Regions from separate parts of the Streptomyces taklimakanensis genome, predicted to be linked through region 1. Evidence: riboswitches for the same ligand, from Rfam matches in the RefSeq annotation. Region 1 holds a riboswitch; the other holds the start of a gene.

Region 1 (9,640 bases):
TCAAGATCGTCAAGCGGCTCCTGGACGCCGGGGTGTCCTTGCAGAACATCCGCGCGGCGGTGCGGCACCTGCGCTCGCGGGGGCTCGACGACCTGGCGCGGATGACGTTGATGAGCGACGGTGCGACGGTCTACGAGTGCACCTCGCCGGACGAGGTCGTCGACCTCCTCCAGGGCGGCCAGGGCGTCTTCGGGATCGCCGTCGGTGTGGTGCGGAGGGACGTCGAGGCGGCCCTGTCGCGTCTCCACGCCGAGCGGATCGACACCGGGGAGACCCTGCTGGGGGAGAATCCCGCCGACGAACTGGCGCGGCGTCGCAACCGGGCGGGTTGACCGAGCGGCCGGCCCGCCGGGCCCCTTCGACCGCCGGAGTGAGGGAGGGGCGTCGCGGCCGTTGTCAGTGGCGTGGGGCAGCATCACGGGTGTGAGAAGGGCACCGACGGTCCTGCACCTGGACATGGACGCGTTCTACGCCGCGGTGGAGCAGGCGACCAAACCCAGCCTGCGCGGTAAGCCGGTCGTCGTCGGCGGCCTCGGCCCACGTGGAGTGGTCGCCACCGCCTCCTACGAGGCCCGGGTCTTCGGTGTCCACTCGGCGATGCCGACGGCCCAGGCGCGGCGGCTCTGCCCGAACGCGGCCTACCTCAACCCCCGCTTCGGCCTCTACCGCCGGGTGAGCGAGGTGGTGATGGGGCTGCTGCGCGAACTGTCGCCCCTGGTGGAGCCGCTTAGCCTGGACGAGGCATTCGTCGATCTGGAGGCGGGGGACACCGGTCCGCCGGCGGGGGAGTGGTCGGCCGCGGACGCCCGCGCGGTCGGCGAGCGGCTGCGCCGGGACATCCGGACCGCCACCGGGCTGTCCGGCTCGGTCGGGCTGGCCGGATCGAAGATGCTCGCCAAGGTCGCCTCCGAGCAGGCCAAACCCGACGGGCTGGTGATGGTCCCGCCCGGCACCGAGCGCGCCCTGCTGGCACCGATGCCGGTGCGTACGCTGCCGGGCGTGGGCCCCGCCACCGGCCAGACGCTGCGCCGGGCCGGGATAACCACCGTGGGGGAGGCCGCCGAGGCCGGGGAGGCCGAGCTGGTGCGGCTGCTGGGCCGGGCACACGGCGCGGCGCTGCACCTGATGGCCCTGGGAGTCGACGAGCGGCCGGTGGTCGCCGAGCGCGACGCCAAGTCGGTCTCGGTCGAGGACACCTTCGACGTCGACCTCACCGACCGCACGCGGATCCACGCGGAGATCGCGCGACTCGCCGACCGGTGCGTCGAGCGACTGCGGGGGGCGGGGCGCTCCGGGCGCACGGTGGTGGTCAAGGTGCGCAACTACGACTTCACCACCCTCACCCGTTCCGAGACGCTGCGCGGTCCGACGGACGATCCGGCCGTCGTCCGGGAAGCCGCGGCCCGGCTCATCGAAGGAGTGGACACCACCGCCGGCGTACGGCTGCTGGGGGTGGGCGTGAGCGGTCTGGTCGGCTTCGCGCAGGAGGACCTGTTCGCGCAGACCGCGGCCCTGGCCCCGAACGGGGAGGGGACGGCCGCTCCCGACGCGGCACGGCCGCCGGGCCCCACCTCCCCGTCGGAGGCGGCCCCGGCGGCCGGGGAGACGGTGGGGCACCGGCTGCCGCCCGGTCGGGACGTGCGGCACGCACGGTACGGACCGGGCTGGGTGCAGGGCAGTGGTCTGGGACGGGTCACGGTGCGCTTCGAGGGGCCCGGCACACCGCCGGGCCGGGTGCGCACCTTCGCGCTGGACGACCCGGAACTGGAACTCTCCGAGCCGCTTTTGCCCTGGGAGGGGACGTCGGGCGGACGGTCGGACGGTCAGCGCTCCGAGCCCGCGATCCGTCCGAAGGACATGTTCTCGTCGGACACGGGAGCACCGGTGTCCGACGTGTCCAGGCCGTAGTGGTGGTAGAGCCGGAGCTCCTGTTCGGGGGAGAGGTGGCGGCCCACGCCGAAGTCCGGTGCCTCCTTGACCAGGGCACGTTCAAAGGGCACTCGGAGCACCCCGTCCACCACCTCGCTGGGCTCCAGGGGCACGAAGGCGTCACGGCTGAAGAACCCGGTGCGCACCGCCGCCCACTCCGGAACGCCGGTGGCGTCGTCGAGGTACACCTCGTCCACGGTGCCTATCTTCCGCCCGTCACGGTCGAGCGTCCTGAGGCCTATCAGGTTGCGGGGGTCGATGTCGGTCTGCACGGCGGTCCCTCCAACTCCTCGTCCGGGAAACACCTGCTCGAAAACGGTTGCCACAAACAACCAAACGGCACATTCGGCCCATCGGCCACTCGGAGGGGCCCCCGCGACCGCCGTCGGGTTCATCCCCGTAACGCGCTGGTAGGCTCTGAAGTGGCTGTTGACCCCGAGCGGGAGAGTCCTTCGGCGAGACGCCGGAGGCGCCGAAGGAGCAAATCCTCCCCGGAATCTCTCAGGCTCACGTACCGCGCGGGCGAGGTCACTCTGGAAAGCAGGGCGGGTCACGGGCGACGAGCCGCGGCCCCTCCTCACCGACGGTGAAAGCCGGGCCGCGGGCGCGGGCCGGTGAAGCTCTCAGGTCGAGATGACAGAGGGGGAGGCCGTCAGGGCACCCGCGCCGTGGTGCCCCTCGCAGGTCGCACAGACCAGGAGGCCTCCGCAGATGACAGCAGACCGCACCTCCCGTACCGCTTCCCTCGCCGAGTTGGAGCGGGGCAGGCCCTTCGAGGAGCGCCACATCGGCCCCGACGCCGGCGAGCAGGCCAAGATGCTCGCCCAGGTCGGCTACGGGTCGCTCGACGAACTGACCGCCGCCGCGGTGCCCGAGGTGATCAGGAGCACCGAGGCGCTGCGGCTGCCCGAGGCCCGCGGCGAGGCGGAGGTCCTCGACGAACTGCGCTCCCTGGCCCGGCGCAACCGGGTGCTGGACTCGATGATCGGCCTGGGGTACTACGGCACCTTCACCCCGCCGGTCATCCTGCGCAACGTCCTGGAGAACCCGGCCTGGTACACCGCCTACACCCCCTACCAGCCGGAGATCTCCCAGGGGCGCCTGGAGGCGCTGCTGAACTTCCAGACCGTGGTCGCCGACCTGACCGGCCTGCCCACCGCCGGCGCCTCGCTGCTGGACGAGGGCACCGCCGCGGCCGAGGCCATGGCCCTGTCCCGGCGCGTCGGCAAGGTCAAGGAAGGCGTCTTCCTGATCGACGCCGACTGCCTGCCCCAGACGATCGCCGTCATCGAGACCCGCGCCGAGCCCACCGGGGTCGAGGTCGTCGTCGCCGACCTGTCGGACGGCATCCCCGCCGACGCCGCCGAGCGCGGCGTCTTCGGTGTGCTCCTGCAGTACCCGGGCGCCTCGGGCGCCGTGCGGGACCTGCGGCCGGTGATCGGGCAGGCGCACGAGCTGGGCGCGGTCGTCACCGTCGCCGCCGACCTGCTCGCCCTCACCCTGCTGACCTCCCCCGGCGAGCTGGGCGCCGATATCGCGGTGGGTTCCAGTCAGCGCTTCGGCGTGCCGATGGGCTTCGGCGGACCGCACGCCGGCTTCATGGCGGTGCGCGAGAAGTTCGCGCGGAACCTGCCCGGCCGGCTGGTCGGCGTCTCGGTGGACGCCGACGGCACCACCGCCTACCGCCTGGCCCTCCAGACGCGCGAGCAGCACATCCGTCGCGAGAAGGCCACCAGCAACATCTGCACCGCCCAGGTGCTGCTCGCCGTGATGGCCTCCATGTACGCCGTGTACCACGGCCCCGACGGACTGGCCGCCATCGCCCGCCGGACCCACCGCCACGCCGCCGTCCTGGCCCAGGGGTTGCGCGCCGGCGGGGTGGAGGTCGTGCACGACACGTTCTTCGACACCGTCACCGCGCGGGTGCCGGGGCGGGCCGCCGAGGTCGTCGCCGCGGCCCGCGAGGCCGGGGTCAACCTGCGGCAGACCGACGCCGACCACGTCGGCGTCGCCTGTGACGAGACCACCGGACGCGACCGGCTCGCCGCGGTGTGGGGAGCCTTCGGGGTCTCCGCCACGGCCGCGGACGTCGAGGCGTTGGACGAGGCCGCCGGGGAGGTCCTGCCCGCCGGGCTGCTGCGCACCGACGACTACCTGACCCACCCCGTCTTCCACCGGTACCGCTCCGAGACGGCGATGCTGCGCTACCTGCGCCGCCTGGCCGACCGTGACTACGCGCTGGACCGCGGCATGATCCCGCTGGGCTCGTGCACGATGAAGCTCAACGCCACCACCGAGATGGAGCCGATCACCTGGCCCGAGTTCGGCGGTCTGCACCCCTTCGCCCCCATCGACCAGGCCGAGGGCTACCTGACGCTGATCCGTGAGCTGGAGGAGCGACTGGCGGAGGTCACCGGCTACGACAAGGTCTCCCTCCAGCCCAATGCCGGATCGCAGGGCGAGCTGGCGGGCCTGCTGGCAGTGCGGGCGTACCACCGCGCGAACGGCGACGAGCGGCGCACCGTCTGCCTGATCCCGTCCTCCGCGCACGGCACCAACGCCGCCAGCGCCGTGATGGCCGGGATGAGGGTCGTGGTGGTGAAGACGGGCGAGAACGGCGACGTGGACGTCGACGACCTGCGGGCCAAGATCGACAAGCACCGCGAGGAGCTCGCGGTGCTGATGGTCACCTATCCCTCCACCCACGGCGTGTTCGAGGAGCACATCACCGACATCTGCGCCGCCGTGCACGAGGCGGGCGGCCAGGTCTACGTCGACGGCGCCAACCTCAACGCGCTGGTCGGTCTGGCCCGGCCGGGGACGTTCGGAGCGGACGTCTCCCACCTGAACCTGCACAAGACCTTCTGCATCCCGCACGGCGGCGGCGGCCCGGGCGTCGGCCCGGTGGCGGTGCGCGCCCACCTCGCGCCGTACCTGCCCAACCACCCGCTCCAGCCCGACGCCGGCCCCGAGACGGGCGTGGGGCCGATCTCGGCGGCCCCGTGGGGTTCGGCGGGCATCCTGCCGATCTCCTGGGCGTACCTGCGGCTGATGGGCGCCGAGGGGCTGCGCCGCGCCACCCAGGTGGCCGTGCTCGGCGCCAACTACGTCGCCAGGCGTCTGGAGCCGCACTACCCGGTGCTCTACACCGGTCCGGGCGGACTGGTGGCGCACGAGTGCATCATCGACGTCCGTCCGCTGACCAAGGCCACCGGGGTCAGCATCGACGACGTGGCCAAGCGGCTGATCGACTACGGCTTCCACGCTCCGACGATGTCCTTCCCCGTGGCCGGGACGCTGATGATCGAGCCCACCGAGAGCGAGGACCTGGCGGAGCTGGACCGCTTCTGCGACGCCATGATCGCGATTCGGGCCGAGATCGAGAAGGTCGCCTCGGGCGAGTGGAGCGCGGAGGACAACCCGCTGCGCAACGCACCGCACACGTCGGCACAGCTCGCCGGCGAGTGGCCGCACCCCTACGGACGCGAGGAAGCCGCCTTCCCCGAGGGCGTCTCGGCGGCCGACAAGTACTGGCCCCCGGTCCGGCGCATCGACGGTGCCTACGGCGACCGCAACCTCGTGTGCTCCTGCCCCTCGCCGGAGGCGTACGAGAGCTGACCCGACCGTCCGGTTCCACCCGGTCCGCCGCGCCGGTGCCCGGAAGAACCGGAAGAACCGGAAGAACCAGAAGAAGGGGAAACGGTGGGCGCCCCGGCCGAACCGGCCGGGGCGCCCACCGCTCGTGGAAGCGCGGGCCCGTCGCCGGGCTCCGCCTGCGCGTCAGGCGGGAGTGCCCAACAGGGGAGGGGCGGGGGGCACCAGGCGTCGGGCCAGCACGGGCAGCAGACCGTCGACGCGGTGCGGCCGGTGCGCGGCGATTCCCGGCGGTGCCGGAGCCAGCGGCACCAGCAGGTCGGAGGAGGCGGGAGAGCCGCCGGCGGCGTCGGCCTCCGTGTCACCGTGCAGCCACAGCGCCATCATGTACAGCTCGGGCATGGAGAGCAGCCGCGGCTGGTACGTCACCGGCAGCGTGTCGGCCCGCGCCAGCGCGGTCTCGGTGGAGGTGACGAAGGGGCCTTCGCAGAAGTGCGAGAACGTCCAACCGTCCGCGGTGAGCATGGCCTCGGCGGCGCCCACCGTGCCCTGCGCGTCCCGCAGCAGGAAGCGCCAGCCGGTCAGTCGAACGCGAGGCGGGCCGGCCGCGGCCGTGATCCCGTCCAGCACGTGGAGGGGCAGGGGGAGGGCCGGCTGTACGGACCCCTTCCGGGCCTGGGGGCCCGGAGGGGTGAACGTGCCGCGGAGGCCGGTGGGAGAACCGAGGGCCGCGTGCACGCTGCGCAGTGCGGGTGCCGGGGCCGGTTGGACACGCAGGGGCATGGTGGGTCGCCTCTCGCTCGGAGACACGGTGGTGCTCGGCTGGCGCGGACGGCGCTGTCGGCGTACGGGGAGGCCGCGAAGAGGGCCGGAGTGAGGGACGCGGCGGATCCGCGCCCACCGAGGGACGCCTCTCCCGCCGCTTTGGGAAGTTTATACGACGGGTGTTCGGCCGAGGTTTCGGCTAGCTGTCCCGCATGTTACCGGCAAGAGGTCATCAGGGCGTTTTGCAACGGTGTTTCGCCTGCGATTTCCCGGGCAATAGGCTGCTGACCTGGAAGGTGACCGGCCATGCGGTCGGCCGTATCTTTTCGGTTTTTTCCACGAGTCACCGTCGTGATGCCGACGGTGACGCCGTATGCCTGCGGAATGTGCCCGGCGAAAGCCTGACTCCAGGATACCGGTCCTCACTGTCGCACGAGGCGTTATCTCCCGCATCCGCGGGGCATCATCCGGGCACGGTCCATTAGAGGAGGGACGCACCGATGGGCGAGAAGGTCGAGGCCAGTGGGTTCGCCCTGTCCGATCGCCGGCGGTATCGGGAGAAGCACCGCCGATGTCTCCAGGGGCTGCGGCGGATGCTGGACGAACAGCGCTTCGACCGGCCCCGCGACCTCATGGGGTTGGAGATCGAACTGAACCTCGCGGATGCCGAGGGCATGCCCCGAATGATGAACCTGGAGGTTCTGGAACGCATCGCGAGCCGCGATTTCCAGACGGAACTGGGGCAGTTCAATCTGGAGGTCAACGTCCTTCCGCACCGGATGTCCGGACGGGTGCTGGACCAACTCGCCGAGGAACTGCGCACCGGCCTGGCATACGCCGATCGCAAAGCCGGCGAGGTCGATGCGCGCATCGTGATGATCGGCATTCTGCCGACGCTCACCGGGGACGACCTGGTGTCCGCGAACCTCACCGCCGTCGATCGCTACACCCTGCTGAACGACCAGATCATGACCGGCCGTGGCGAGGAGGTCGTCCTCGACATCGAGGGCGTGGAACACCTGCGGTACGCCTCGGCGTCCATCGCCCCGGAGGCGGCCTGCACCTCCGTGCAGCTCCACCTCCAGGTGACGCCCGGCCGTTTCGCCGACGTGTGGAACGCGGCCCAGGTCGTCTCGGCCGTCCAGGTCGCGGTGGGCGCCAACTCGCCCTTCCTCTTCGGCCGCGAACTGTGGCGCGAGTCCCGGCCCCCGCTCTTCCTGCAGGCCACCGACACCAGGTCGCCGGAGCTGGTCGCCCAGGGGGTGCGGCCGCGCACCTGGTTCGGGGAACGGTGGATCACCTCGGCGTACGAGTTGTTCGAGGAGAACGCCCGGTACTTCCCGCCCCTGCTGCCCGTCTGCGACGACGAGGACCCGCTGGAGGTGCTGGACGCCGGCGGCATCCCCTCGCTGGGGGAGATGAACCTGCTCAACGGCACCGTCTACCGCTGGAACCGGCCGGTGTACGGCGTGGCGGACGGGGTGCCGCACCTGAGGGTGGAGAACAGGGTGCTGCCCGCCGGGCCCACCGTCACCGACGTCCTGGCCAACACCGCCCTGTACTACGGCCTGGTGCGCTCGCTGGCGGACGAGTCGCGGCCGGTGTGGAACCGCATGCCGTTCTCCGCGGCGGCCGAGAACTTCGACACCGCCTGTCGCCACGGCATCGACGCCCGGTTGTGGTGGCCGCGCGGGCGGGGCGGTTCGCTCTCGGCCGTGCCCGTGGACCGGCTGGTGCTGGAGGAGCTGCTGCCGCTGGCCGCCGAGGGCCTGGACACCTGGGGGGTCGAGCCCGGGGACCGGGACCGCTGCCTGTCGGTCATCGAGGAGCGCTGCCGGCACCGCGTCAACGGCGCCTCCTGGCAGGCCGACACCTACCACCGGGCCCTGGAGAGCGGCCTGGATCGGGAGAAGGCACTGGCGGCGACGGTCCGCCGCTACTGCGAGCTGGCGCGCACCGGGGAGCCGGTGCACGGTTGGCCGGTGGGCGTGTAGGTCCCCTCCGCCCGGGGCGGGGCCCGACCGGCTCCGGGGCCCGTCCCCCGCCCCGCCCCGCCCCGCCCCCGCCGTCCGTCTCCGGTACCGGTCGGGCAAGCTGTCCCCGTACCGCGTGGGCGGGCGAGGGCCCGCGCGGTTCGGAAGGCCGACCGGGAGACGGAGTGCGGGTACGGATGTGGGACGACGACGGACGCGGTCGGGAGCGCGGCGCACGGGGAAGGGAGGCCGACGACGAGACCCTCGCGTCGCGCCGGATCCTGGGACGCGAGACGCTGATCGTCCTGGCGCTGTCGCTGGGAGCGAGCGGTCTGTCGGCGCTCATCGGCTTCGTCGGGGCGTTGACCCGGCCGGGCGGACTGAAGGACCAGGCCGCCCGGCTCAACGGCTCCCACGCCCCCGACCGCCCCTGGCTGGACCTGGCCTGGCAGGTGTTCGGCATCGCCACCGCCCTGGTGCCGGTGCTGCTCGTCGCCCACCTCCTCACCCGCGAGCCCCCGAACGGCGGAGGCAGCGGACCGGGACTGCGGGGGATCGGCCTCGACCTGCGCCGTCCCGGTTCCGACCTGGCCCGCGGCGCGGTGGTCGCCGCGGGCATCGGAGGCAGCGGACTGCTGTTCTACCTGGCCGCGCGGGCGAGCGGCTTCAACCTCACCGTGGTGCCCGAGTCGCTGCCGGACGTGTGGTGGAAGATCCCGGTCCTGATCGCCTCGGCGATCCAGAACTCCGTGGTGGAGGAGGTCATCGTCGTCGGCTACCTGCTGCGCAGGCTCGACCGACTGGGCTGGACGCCGACGGCCGCGCTGGCCGCCAGTTCGCTGCTGCGCGGTTCGTACCACCTCTACCAGGGGATCGGTGGCTTCGTCGGGAACGTGGTGATGGGCGTGGTGTTCGTTCTGCTGTACCGGCGGTGGGGGCGGGTCGGCCCGCTGGTCGCGGCGCACGCCCTGATCGACATCGTGGCGTTCGTCGGGTACGCGCTGCTGGCCGGCCGGGTGGGCTGGCTCCCCACGGCCTGACGTCCGCCCGGCCACCGGGCGGACGTACCGGCGGCCTCCTCGGCACGGCCCGGCGTCGGCGGGTCACGGCCCGATGAGCAGGTCACCGTCGATGACGGTGACGGCGTCGCCGGTCAGCAGCGTCCGGTCGCCGCGCAGTGCGGTGCGGACCAGGCCGGTGCGGGGCGACGCCTGGAGGCCGGTCAGCTCCTCGCGGCCCAGACGCGCCGACCACAGGGGGGCGAGCGCGGTGTGGGCGCTTCCGGTCACCGGGTCCTCGTCGATGCCGACGGCCGGACCGAAGAAGCGGGACACGTAGTCGTAGGGGACGCCCTCCTCGGCCGCGGGAGCGGTGACGAT
Region 2 (9,640 bases), 1.2 Mb from region 1:
CCGCCGCGTTCTCCTCGTTGACCGCCATCGCGTAGAGCGTCAGCCACTCCATGGCGTGCGCCGCGGCGTCGCCCTCGGCGCGCAGCCGGCGGGCCGAGGCGGCGGCGCGGCGGCGGACCTTCAGCCCGCCGGGCAGGATGCCCTCCTTCGACAGACCGCGCGCGACGCACTCGCGCATCACCCGCCAGATCTCCAGCAGGTCCGCGCGGACCTCTTCCTCGGTCCGCCAGGCCAGCTCGTTCTCCAGCATCAGCGCCGAGACCGACAGACCCGTCTCGCGGGTGGCGCGCAGCAGCTCGTCACCGGTGCGGAACGGGTGCTTGAGAGGGGTGTCGTCGAGCTTGATGCGGTCGGCGCCGACCGCTTCCTCGTCCACCACGAAGCCGCCGCCGACCGAGTAGTACGTCTTCTCCAGCAGGACCGCGCCGCCCTCGTCGTACGCGGTCAGCAGCATCCCGTTGGCGTGGTACGGCAGCGAGCGGCGGCGGTGCAACACCAGGTCGCGGTCGACGTCGAAGGGGATCTCCCGACCGCCGTCGCCGCCGTCACCGACCTCGGCGGTGGCCGTCAGCAGGCCCAGCCGGCCCGAGCGCCGCACCCGCTCGACCTCGGCCTCCGCCGCCTCGACGTCCACCGTGCGCGGGGAGTGGCCGGCCAGTCCCAGCAGCACCGCCTTGGGGGTGCCGTGACCGTGGCCGGTGGCGCCCAGGGAGCCGTACAGCTCGGCGCGGAGCGAGGCGGTGCGGGCCAGCACACCCTCCTTCCGCAGCCGGAGCGCGAACATCCGGGCCGCCCGCATCGGTCCCACCGTGTGGGAGCTGGACGGGCCGATGCCGATGGAGAAGAGGTCGAAGACGGAGATGGCCACGGTGGCGGACTCCCTTGTCTGCTCGTGGTTCACGGCCCACCGGGTGCGGCGGGCCCTCGGACCCCGCCGGGTGCGCGGGGCGTGTGGGGCGCGGGTGCGCCGCCCGGTGGGGCGGCGCACCCGGGTGCCGTGGCGCGGTCCTACAGACCGGGGTACAGCGGGTGCCTCTCGGCCAGGGCCGAGACGCGGGCGGTCAGCTCCTTGGCCCTCGCCTCGTCGAACGAGGGCGTGAGCGCCTCGGCGACGACGTCCGCGACCTCACGGAAGTCGTCGGCGGTGAAACCGCGCGTGGCCAGCGCCGGGGTGCCGATGCGCAGTCCGGAGGTGACCATCGGCGGACGGGGGTCGTTCGGGACGGCGTTGCGGTTGACCGTGATGCCGATCTCGTGCAGACGGTCCTCGGCCTGCCGACCGTCCAGCTCGCTGTTGCGCAGGTCGACCAGGACCAGGTGGACGTCGGTGCCGCCGGACAGCACGGACACGCCCGCCTCGGCCGTCTCCGGCCGCATCAGCCGCTCGGCGAGCAGCTTCGCGCCCTCCAGGGTACGACGCTGACGGTCCTTGAACTCCTCCGTCGCCGCGATCTTGAAGGAGACGGCCTTCGCCGCGATGACGTGCTCCAGCGGGCCGCCCTGCTGACCGGGGAAGACCGCGGAGTTGATCCTCTTGGCGTGCTCCTGCTTCGACAGGATCACCCCGCCGCGCGGGCCGCCGAGGGTCTTGTGGGTCGTGGTGGTGACCACGTCCGCGTACGGCACCGGGTTGGGGTGGAGCCCGGCGGCCACCAGACCGGCGAAGTGCGCCATGTCCACCATCAGCAGCGCGCCCACCTCGTCGGCGATCCGACGGAAGGCGGCGAAGTCCAACTGCCGCGGGTACGCCGACCAGCCGGCGATGATCAGCTTGGGACGACGCTCCCTCGCCAGCCGCTCGACCTCCGCCATGTCCACCAGGCCGGTGGCCGCGTCGACGTGGTAGGCGACCACGTCGTAGAGCTTGCCGGAGAAGTTGATCCGCATGCCGTGGGTCAGGTGGCCGCCGTGGGCCAGGTCCAGGCCGAGGATGGTGTCGCCCGGGTCGAGCAGGGCGAACATCGCCGCGGCGTTGGCCGAGGCGCCCGAGTGCGGCTGGACGTTGGCGGCCTCGGCGCCGAAGAGGGACTTCACCCGCTCGCGGGCGATGTCCTCGATGACGTCGACGTGCTCGCAGCCGCCGTAGTAGCGGCGGCCGGGGTAGCCCTCGGCGTACTTGTTGGTGAGGACCGAGCCCTGGGCCTGGAGGGCGGCCACCGGGGCGAAGTTCTCCGACGCGATCATCTCCAGCGTGGACTGCTGGCGGCGCAGCTCGGCGTCGACGGCCGCGGCGACGTCGGGATCGACCTCGTGCAGGGAGGAGTTCAGAAGCGACATCCGGATCTTTCCGATCGTGACGTGCGGGAGGCGGACGGGGCGGGCGGGGAGCAGGCCGGGAGAGTCACTCGCCGGTGAAGGCGGTGTACTCGTCGGCGGAGAGCAGCTCCTCGGGCTCCTCCGTCACCCGCACCCTGAACAGCCAGCCGCCCTCGAAGGGGGCGGAGTTCACCAGCGCCGGGTCGTCCACCACGTCCTGGTTGACCTCGGTGATCTCGCCGGACACGGGCGCGTACAGGTCGCTGACCGACTTGGTCGACTCCAGCTCGCCGCAGGGTTCGCCCGCGGTCACCGTGTCGCCGACCTCGGGGAGCTGGACGAAGACGACGTCGCCGAGCGCGCCCGCGGCGTGCTCGGTGATGCCGACCGTCGCCACGCCGTCCTCGGTGGCCGACAGCCACTCGTGCTCCTTGCTGTAGCGCAGCTGCTGGGGGTTGCTCATGTCGCGATTCTCCCGATGAGAGGTGTGGGTGGGGAAACGGGTCTTGCCAGGTGGGACGGGTCGGGGCGGTCCGCCGCGCGGGGCACGGCGGACCGGTGGGGACCCGCGGCGGTCCCCGGGAGCCCCCGGGGGTCGAAGGTCGGGGAGGCCGGCGTCCGTCAGCGCTCGCGTCGGTAGAACGGCAGCGCGACGACCTCGTACGGCTCATGCGTACCGCGGATGTCCACGGCCACACCCTCCGTGCCGGGCGCGGCGTGACCGGCGTCCACGTACGCCATCGCGATCGGCTTCCCCAGGGTGGGGGAGGGGGCGCCGGAGGAGACCTCGCCGATCACCGCACCGTCCGCGCCGACCACCGCGTACCCGGCGCGCGGCACCCGACGGCCGGCGGCGACCAGGCCGACCAGCTTCCGCGGCGGGTTCTCCGCGGCCTTCCGAGCGGCCTCCTCCAGTGCGGCGCGGCCGACGAAGTCACCGGGCTTGTCGAACTTCACCACACGGCCCAGGCCGGCGTCGAAGGGGGTGGTCCGCCGGGACAGCTCGTGCCCGTACAGCGGCATGCCCGCCTCCAGCCGCAGCGTGTCGCGGCAGGACAGTCCGCACGGCACCAGACCCGCGTCCGCGCCGGCCTCGGTCAGCGCCGACCACAGCGTCTCGGCGTCGCCGGGGGCGACGAACAGCTCGAAGCCGTCCTCGCCGGTGTAGCCGGTGCGGGCGATCAGCGTCTCCACGCCCGCCACCGTGCCGGGCAGCCCGGCGTAGTACTTCAGCCCGTCCAGGTCGGCGTCGGTGAGGGAGGCCAGGATGCCGGGGGAGGCGGGGCCCTGGACGGCCAGCAGCGCGTAGGCGTCGCGGTCGTCGCGCACGGCGGCCTCCGGAAGGCCGAAGCCGTCGCGCCGCTCGGTCAGGGCGTCCAGCACCACCCCTGCGTTGGCGGCGTTGGCGACGACCAGGTACTCCTCGGTGCCCAGCCGGTAGACGATCAGGTCGTCGAGGATGCCTCCGGACTCCTCGCAGATCATGGTGTAGCGGGCCCGGCCCACCGGGACGGCGGACAGGTGACCGACCAGGGCGCGGTCCAGGAGTTCGCCGGCCTGCGGGCCGGTGACGGTGATCTCGCCCATGTGGCTCAGGTCGAACAGGCCGGCGCGGGTGCGCACGGCGTTGTGCTCGTCGCGCTCGCTGCCGTAGCGCAGCGGCATCTCCCACCCCGCGAAGTCCGTCATGGTCGCGCCGAGGGCGCGGTGGACGGCGTCGAGGGCGGTGTGTCGGGGGGAATCGCTCATGGTCGTGGCTCCCAGGCGAGGCGGCCGGGCCGTGAACGGCCCGACGGACCGATGGACACGTCGGACGGGTCGGACGGTGAGGAGGACGGTGTGGACACGGTCCTCCCCATCTGTCATCGGAACCTGAGAGGTTCGCCACGAGTCCGCGCGGACGGACCTGGGCTTGCACCGTGGGTGGGACGTCTCCCGGAGGGAGCCGTCCGCTTTTCAGATGTGCCTCACCCGCGCGGTATCGGGGCCTGAGAGATTCAAGGGAGGACTTGCTCCTTCGGCGCCCCGGAAGACCACTGTGACCAGCGGTTTCCCGGGAACTCTCCCGCGCGGGCTCAAACGGCCGGTATGCAGTTCGCGCGCTCATCATCGCACGTCCGTCCCGGCGGCGGACGGGGTGGGCGCGAACCGGCGCACGGTGCGGCGCGGACCTGTGACGGACGGAGCACAAGGGGGCGCGCGGGAGCGGAGGGGAAAGCCGGATGTGTCGGGACGCGCCCGGTACGGGTAGTCACCTTGTCCGCCGTCATCCTTCTTGACACGCTCTGGGTACAGCCGCGGACACGTGGCGCGAAAGCGGGGAGGGCCTACCAGTGAGCAGCCTGGAGAGCGCCTGTACGGCGCAGGGTGGGGCCGGGGCGGTACCGCGGCGCGCGGCGGCGCCCGCACCGACGGGCGGGCGCGATCTGCGCGGGACGACGGGGGTACGGGTCCTGCGCTTCCCGGCGGGGGACCGGGTGGTCGTCTCCGGACTGCCGGGCAGCGGCAAGTCCACCCTGATCCGGCGCGTGGTGGCCGTCCACGAGACGGTGACGCGGATCGACTCCCAGGACATGCGGGAGCGCTGGGAGGCGCGGCTGCCGGCCCGGCTGCCGTACGCCCTCTACCGTCCCCTGGTGCGCGTCGCCCACTACCTCTCCCTGCGCCGGGCGCTGGCCTCGACGGCGAGCGTGGTGGTGCACGACTGCGGTTCCCAGGGCTGGGTGCGCCGCTGGCTGGCGTCGAACGCGCGGCGCCGCGGCCGGGCGCTGCACATGGTGCTGCTGGACGTGCCGCCCCCGGTGGCCCTGGCGGGGCAGGCGGAGCGGGGGCGGGGCGTGTCGGCGTACGCCTTCGCCCGGCACCGCAGGGCGGTGCGGCGCCTGGTGGCGACGTCGCAGGCGGGCCGACCGCCCACCGGCTGCGCCTCGGTGGTGTTGCTGGACCGGGCGGCGGCCGGTGCGCTGCGCGGGGTCGTCTTCGACTGAAGGTCTCCCCGGCCGGCGGCGAACGGGCGGTCCTCCGTTGCGGATAGGGTTTTCACATGACCATCCCGCAGCAGTACGGACCGGGACACGGCGGCCGGCCCGGCAACGAGCTGGAGGAGACGCTCGCCGCGTCCGTCGACGTCCCCGGGGCGGGTGCCCGGCTGCTGGAGGTGCTCGGGCGCAGCAGCCTGTGGGTGCCGCTGCCCGAGGGCGGCTCGCCGACCGCCCCGAACCTCGATCTGCCCACGGTCCAGCTCGACGGGGCGCCGTACGTGCCCGTCTTCAGCTCGGAGGAGCAGTTCCTGCGGTGCGCCGGCTCGCACCTGTCCTTCGCCGTCGCCCCCGCCCGCGAGTTCGCCCGCGGTCTGCCGCCGCAGGTGGGCATCGTGGTCAACCCCGAGGGCCCCGTTGGTCTGCCGCTGCCTCCGCCGGCCGTGGCCGAGCTGTGCCGCGAGCCCGGCCCGGAGGGTGTGCCGGGGACGGCGAGCGGCGCCCGGGTGCGGCTCTTCGAGCCCGACTGGCAGGAGGAACCGGTGGACTTCCTGGCCGCCGCGGCCGGGGAGTTCGCGGTGCTGCCGCAGGTCCGCAGCGCACGCCGCGGTCTGGCCAGCGTCGAGGGCGATCCGCCCGCGCTGTTCGTCGGAGTGGAGTTGGACCTGCTGGATCCCCCGGCCCGCGCGGCGGCGCACGACGCGCTGGGCCGGGCGCTGGGTCGGGAGCCGGTGCGCTGGCCGGTGCAGATGGTGCTGTTGGACGCGGCACGGGATCCGGTCGTGGACTGGATGCGCCAGTGCGTCAGGCCCTTCTACGCGCGCACCGATCCGCCGCGCTGACCCGCCGCGCCGAACCGGGTCCCCGTCGCGCGTCCACCGAGCCCGGGCGCACGCTCCGTCCGCGCACCGGCCCGGGACCCGTCCGTACGACCGCCCATCCCCCGCCCGAGTACCCGCGCCCGGGTGTGGGTGAGTACGTCCGACCCTGTCGGACGTGGCCCGTAAGCTGGTTGGATGTCGGGGCGGGACGCGCGCGCGGCCCGGTGCGGAAGTGCGGAGCACGCAAGGACGAGAAGGGGCGGCCCACGTGAGCGCGGGTGGAAGCGTCGATCAGCTGCTGCGCCAGGTGGCGCCCGGACGGTACGACGCCTACGAGGCGCTGCTGCACGCCCTCGCCCGGGACCGGGTGTGGATGCTGCTCTGGCACGGTCGGGCCGGTTCCCCCGACGCCCAGTACGGGAACATGGAGGTCGCCGGGCACGGCTACGCGCCCTGCGTGACGTCGGAGCAGGAGCTGGCGACCTCGGGCTGGACGCGGTCGCACGAGGTGGTGGGCGGACGCGAGGTCGCCGCCGCCCTCTTCCCCGACCGCTGGGGGCTGTGGCTCAACCCGCACGCCCCCGGCGGCGGTGTCGGCGTTCCCTGGCTGGATCTGCGCCGGATCGCCGGCGGGCTGGACCGACTGCCCGCCGGGCCGCTGCGCATCGGCGAACCGACGGTCGAGGTCCCCCACTTCTACGCCCAGCTCGTCCAGAACGCCCACCGCACCCCCGCCGTGCGCGCCCTGCGCCGGGCCTGGGTGCAGCCCGTGCTGGGGTCGCCGTACCTGGCGATCGGTCTCGACCTCTACGACGACGGTCCGCAGTCGGTGGAGTCCGTGCGGTCGATGATGCACCGGTCGGTGGCCTCGGTGCCCGAGGGGTTGGCCGTCTCGACCGTGTCGATGTCGGACGGCTACGACCCGGTCGCCATGTGGCTGCGGGCCAACTCCCGGCCCTTCTTCGACCGTGACGCCCACCAGGGCGCCGCGCCGGTCGCCCCGGTGGCGGCCCCCGCTCCCGGGTACGGCCCCGGGCACGGTTACGGTTACCCCCGCACCCACTGAGCCGGTACCGGGCCGGGCCGGAGCCGGAGGGGCACACCATCCGCCCGCCGGAAGGGGCGGTGTCGAGACGCCGCCGGAGTCATGGGGACCGGACGGGTTTCGTCCATGTTGCGCCGCTATGAGCTGCGGTGTCGCCGTTTCGGGAGCCGGGTCTCAGGTCTGTATCACCGACATGCGGACAGTTCACACCGCTGGTTGGGCGCAGTACTGTTCGGGCGACCAGCAGACCTTCCTACCGTCACCGACCCCTGAGGTGGAACATGCGAATAACCAGTTCCAGGGTCGTCCAGACGATCGCGGCCGCCCTCGCGGTTGGTGTGATCGCCACTGGATGTGCCAGCGAACGAGGCGAGAAGGGCGAGGGCGGCGACACCTTCGTCTTCGGCGCCGCCGGTGACCCCGGCTCCCTGGACCCGGCGCTGGCCAGTGACGGCGAGACGTTCCGGATCACCCGCCAGGCCTTCGAGGCGCTGATCGAGCACGAGCCGGGCGGCACCGAGCTGGTCGGTGGGCTCGCGAAGTCCTGGGAGAGCGACGAGACCGGCACCGAGTGGACCTTCGAACTCCGCGAGGGCGTGACGTTCCACGACGGTGAGAAGCTCACCGCCGAGGCCGTCTGCAAGAACTACGACCACTGGTTCAACTGGACCGGTACGTACCAGGAGAGCGCGGTCTCCTACTACTGGCAGAAGATCTTCGGCGGCTTCGCCAAGAACGAGAGCGAGGACGCCCCGAAGGCCAACTACAAGGGCTGCGAGGCGAAGGACGAGCTCACCGCCGTCATCAGCGTGCACGAGGCCACCGCCAACCTGCCCGGCGGCTTCTCGCTCCAGGCGCTGGCCATCCACTCCCCGAAGGCCATCGACGCCTACAAGAAGCAGGAGCTGAGCGGCGAGGGCGACGCCATCTCCTACCCCGACTACAGCCAGGAGGCCGGCACCGTCGCGGGTACCGGTCCCTTCCGGATCACCGAGTGGGACAAGGGCAACAAGGAAGTCACCCTCGAGCGGTTCGACGACTACTGGGGTGAGAAGGCCGGCGTCGAGAAGCTGGTCTTCCGCACCATCGCCGAGGAGTCCGCGCGCCGCCAGGCGCTGCAGGCCGGCAACATCCACGGCTACGACCTGGTCGCGCCCTCGGACGTGAAGACCCTGGAGAAGGAAGGCTTCCAGGTCCCGGTCCGCGGCGTGTTCAACATCTTCTACATGGGCATGTCGCAGGAGGCGAACGAGGCCCTGAAGAAGAAGGACGTCCGCCAGGCGATCACCCACGCCATCGACCGCGAGAACATCGTCAAGACGCAGCTGCCCGAGGGCGGCGTGGTGGCCACCCAGTTCATGCCGGACACCGTCGACGGTTACTCGGACAAGGTCGCCACCTACGAGTTCAGCACGGACAAGGCCAAGGAGCTGCTGAAGAAGGCCGGCGAGGAGAAGCTGAAGGTCACCTTCTGCTACCCGACCGAGGTCACCCGCCCGTACATGCCCGCCCCGGCCGACATGTTCGAGCTGATGAAGGTCGACCTGGAGAAGGCCGGCGTCACCGTCGAGCCCAAGCCCATGAAGTGGGCCCCGGACTACATCGACGCCACCGAGGCCGGCACCTGCGACCTGCACCTGCTGGGCTGGACCGGTGACTTCAACGACGCCTACAACTTCATCGGCACCTGGTTCGCCGGCTACGACAAGCAGTGGGGCTTCCGCGACGACAAGGTCTTCGACGCGGTGAAGAAGTCCAGCGCCGAGCCGGACGCAGCCAAGCGGGTGGAGCTGTACAAGAAGGCCAACGAGGCCATCATGGAGTACATCCCGGGCGTTCCGATCTCCTCCTCCCCGCCGTCCATCGCGTTCGCCGAGGACGTCAATCCGCCGAGGGTCTCCCCGCTGACGCAGGAGAACTTCGCAGAGGTCTCCTTCAAGTAAACGCATGACCGCGTGCAGGTCCGCCCGGCCACGGCATCCGAAGTGGCCGGGCGGACCTGCCCATGAGGACCAAGAAAGGGGCATCGCGGGGTGTTGCGTCTCGTCGTACGAAGACTGCTCCAACTGATACCCACCCTGCTGGGCCTGTCCGTTCTGCTGTTCATCTGGCTGAACCGGCTGCCCGGCGGACCCGCTGCGGCCATGCTCGGCGAGCGTGCGACCGAGGCGGACAGGGCCCGCATCGAGGCGGCCCTCGGGCTCGACCAGCCCGTGTGGGTCCAGTACGGCCGCTTCCTCAAGCGGCTGTCCGAGCTGGACCTGGGGGTCTCCACCCAGACCGGCCAGCCGGTGTGGGACGAGTTCACCCGGGCGTTCCCGGCCACGGTGGAGCTCGGCATCTCGGCCATGATCATCGCCATCGCCGTCGGTGTGCCGCTGGGCTACTTCGCCGCCCGCCGGCGCGGCAGCTGGCTGGACATCACCGCGGTCTCCGGCTCCCTGGTGGGCATCTGCATCCCGGTGTTCTTCCTGGCCTTCCTGCTCAAGGAGCTCTTCGCCGTCCAGCTCGGCTGGTTCCCCAGCTTCGGCCGCCAGACC

Evidence for each region. A riboswitch is a leader RNA that binds a small molecule or an ion and turns the genes downstream of it on or off. The one in region 1 is predicted to bind glycine.
Region 2: another riboswitch for glycine. It lies ahead of gcvT (glycine cleavage system aminomethyltransferase GcvT); the one in region 1 lies ahead of gcvP (aminomethyl-transferring glycine dehydrogenase).

The regions. Positions count from the first base shown of each region.
Region 1 is NZ_WIXO01000001.1:5,403,685-5,413,324, forward strand. It holds gene F0L17_RS23765 (MerR family transcriptional regulator) at 1-332, shown strand, start outside; gene F0L17_RS23770 (DNA polymerase IV) at 424-1,908, shown strand; gene F0L17_RS23775 (PRC-barrel domain-containing protein) at 1,824-2,201, opposite strand; glycine riboswitch at 2,360-2,456, shown strand; glycine riboswitch at 2,458-2,576, shown strand; gene gcvP (aminomethyl-transferring glycine dehydrogenase) at 2,641-5,547, shown strand; gene F0L17_RS23785 (hypothetical protein) at 5,710-6,306, opposite strand; gene F0L17_RS23790 (glutamate-cysteine ligase family protein) at 6,789-8,282, shown strand; gene F0L17_RS23795 (CPBP family intramembrane glutamic endopeptidase) at 8,459-9,301, shown strand; gene F0L17_RS23800 (PhzF family phenazine biosynthesis protein) at 9,365-9,640, opposite strand, start outside.
Region 2 is NZ_WIXO01000001.1:4,203,453-4,213,092, forward strand. It holds gene F0L17_RS18715 (L-serine ammonia-lyase) at 1-868, opposite strand, end outside; gene F0L17_RS18720 (serine hydroxymethyltransferase) at 1,009-2,277, opposite strand; gene gcvH (glycine cleavage system protein GcvH) at 2,342-2,719, opposite strand; gene gcvT (glycine cleavage system aminomethyltransferase GcvT) at 2,878-4,005, opposite strand; glycine riboswitch at 4,223-4,334, opposite strand; gene F0L17_RS18735 (AAA family ATPase) at 4,590-5,243, shown strand; gene F0L17_RS18740 (enhanced serine sensitivity protein SseB) at 5,300-6,076, shown strand; gene F0L17_RS18745 (enhanced serine sensitivity protein SseB C-terminal domain-containing protein) at 6,324-7,121, shown strand; gene F0L17_RS18750 (ABC transporter substrate-binding protein) at 7,382-9,043, shown strand; gene F0L17_RS18755 (ABC transporter permease subunit) at 9,134-9,640, shown strand, end outside.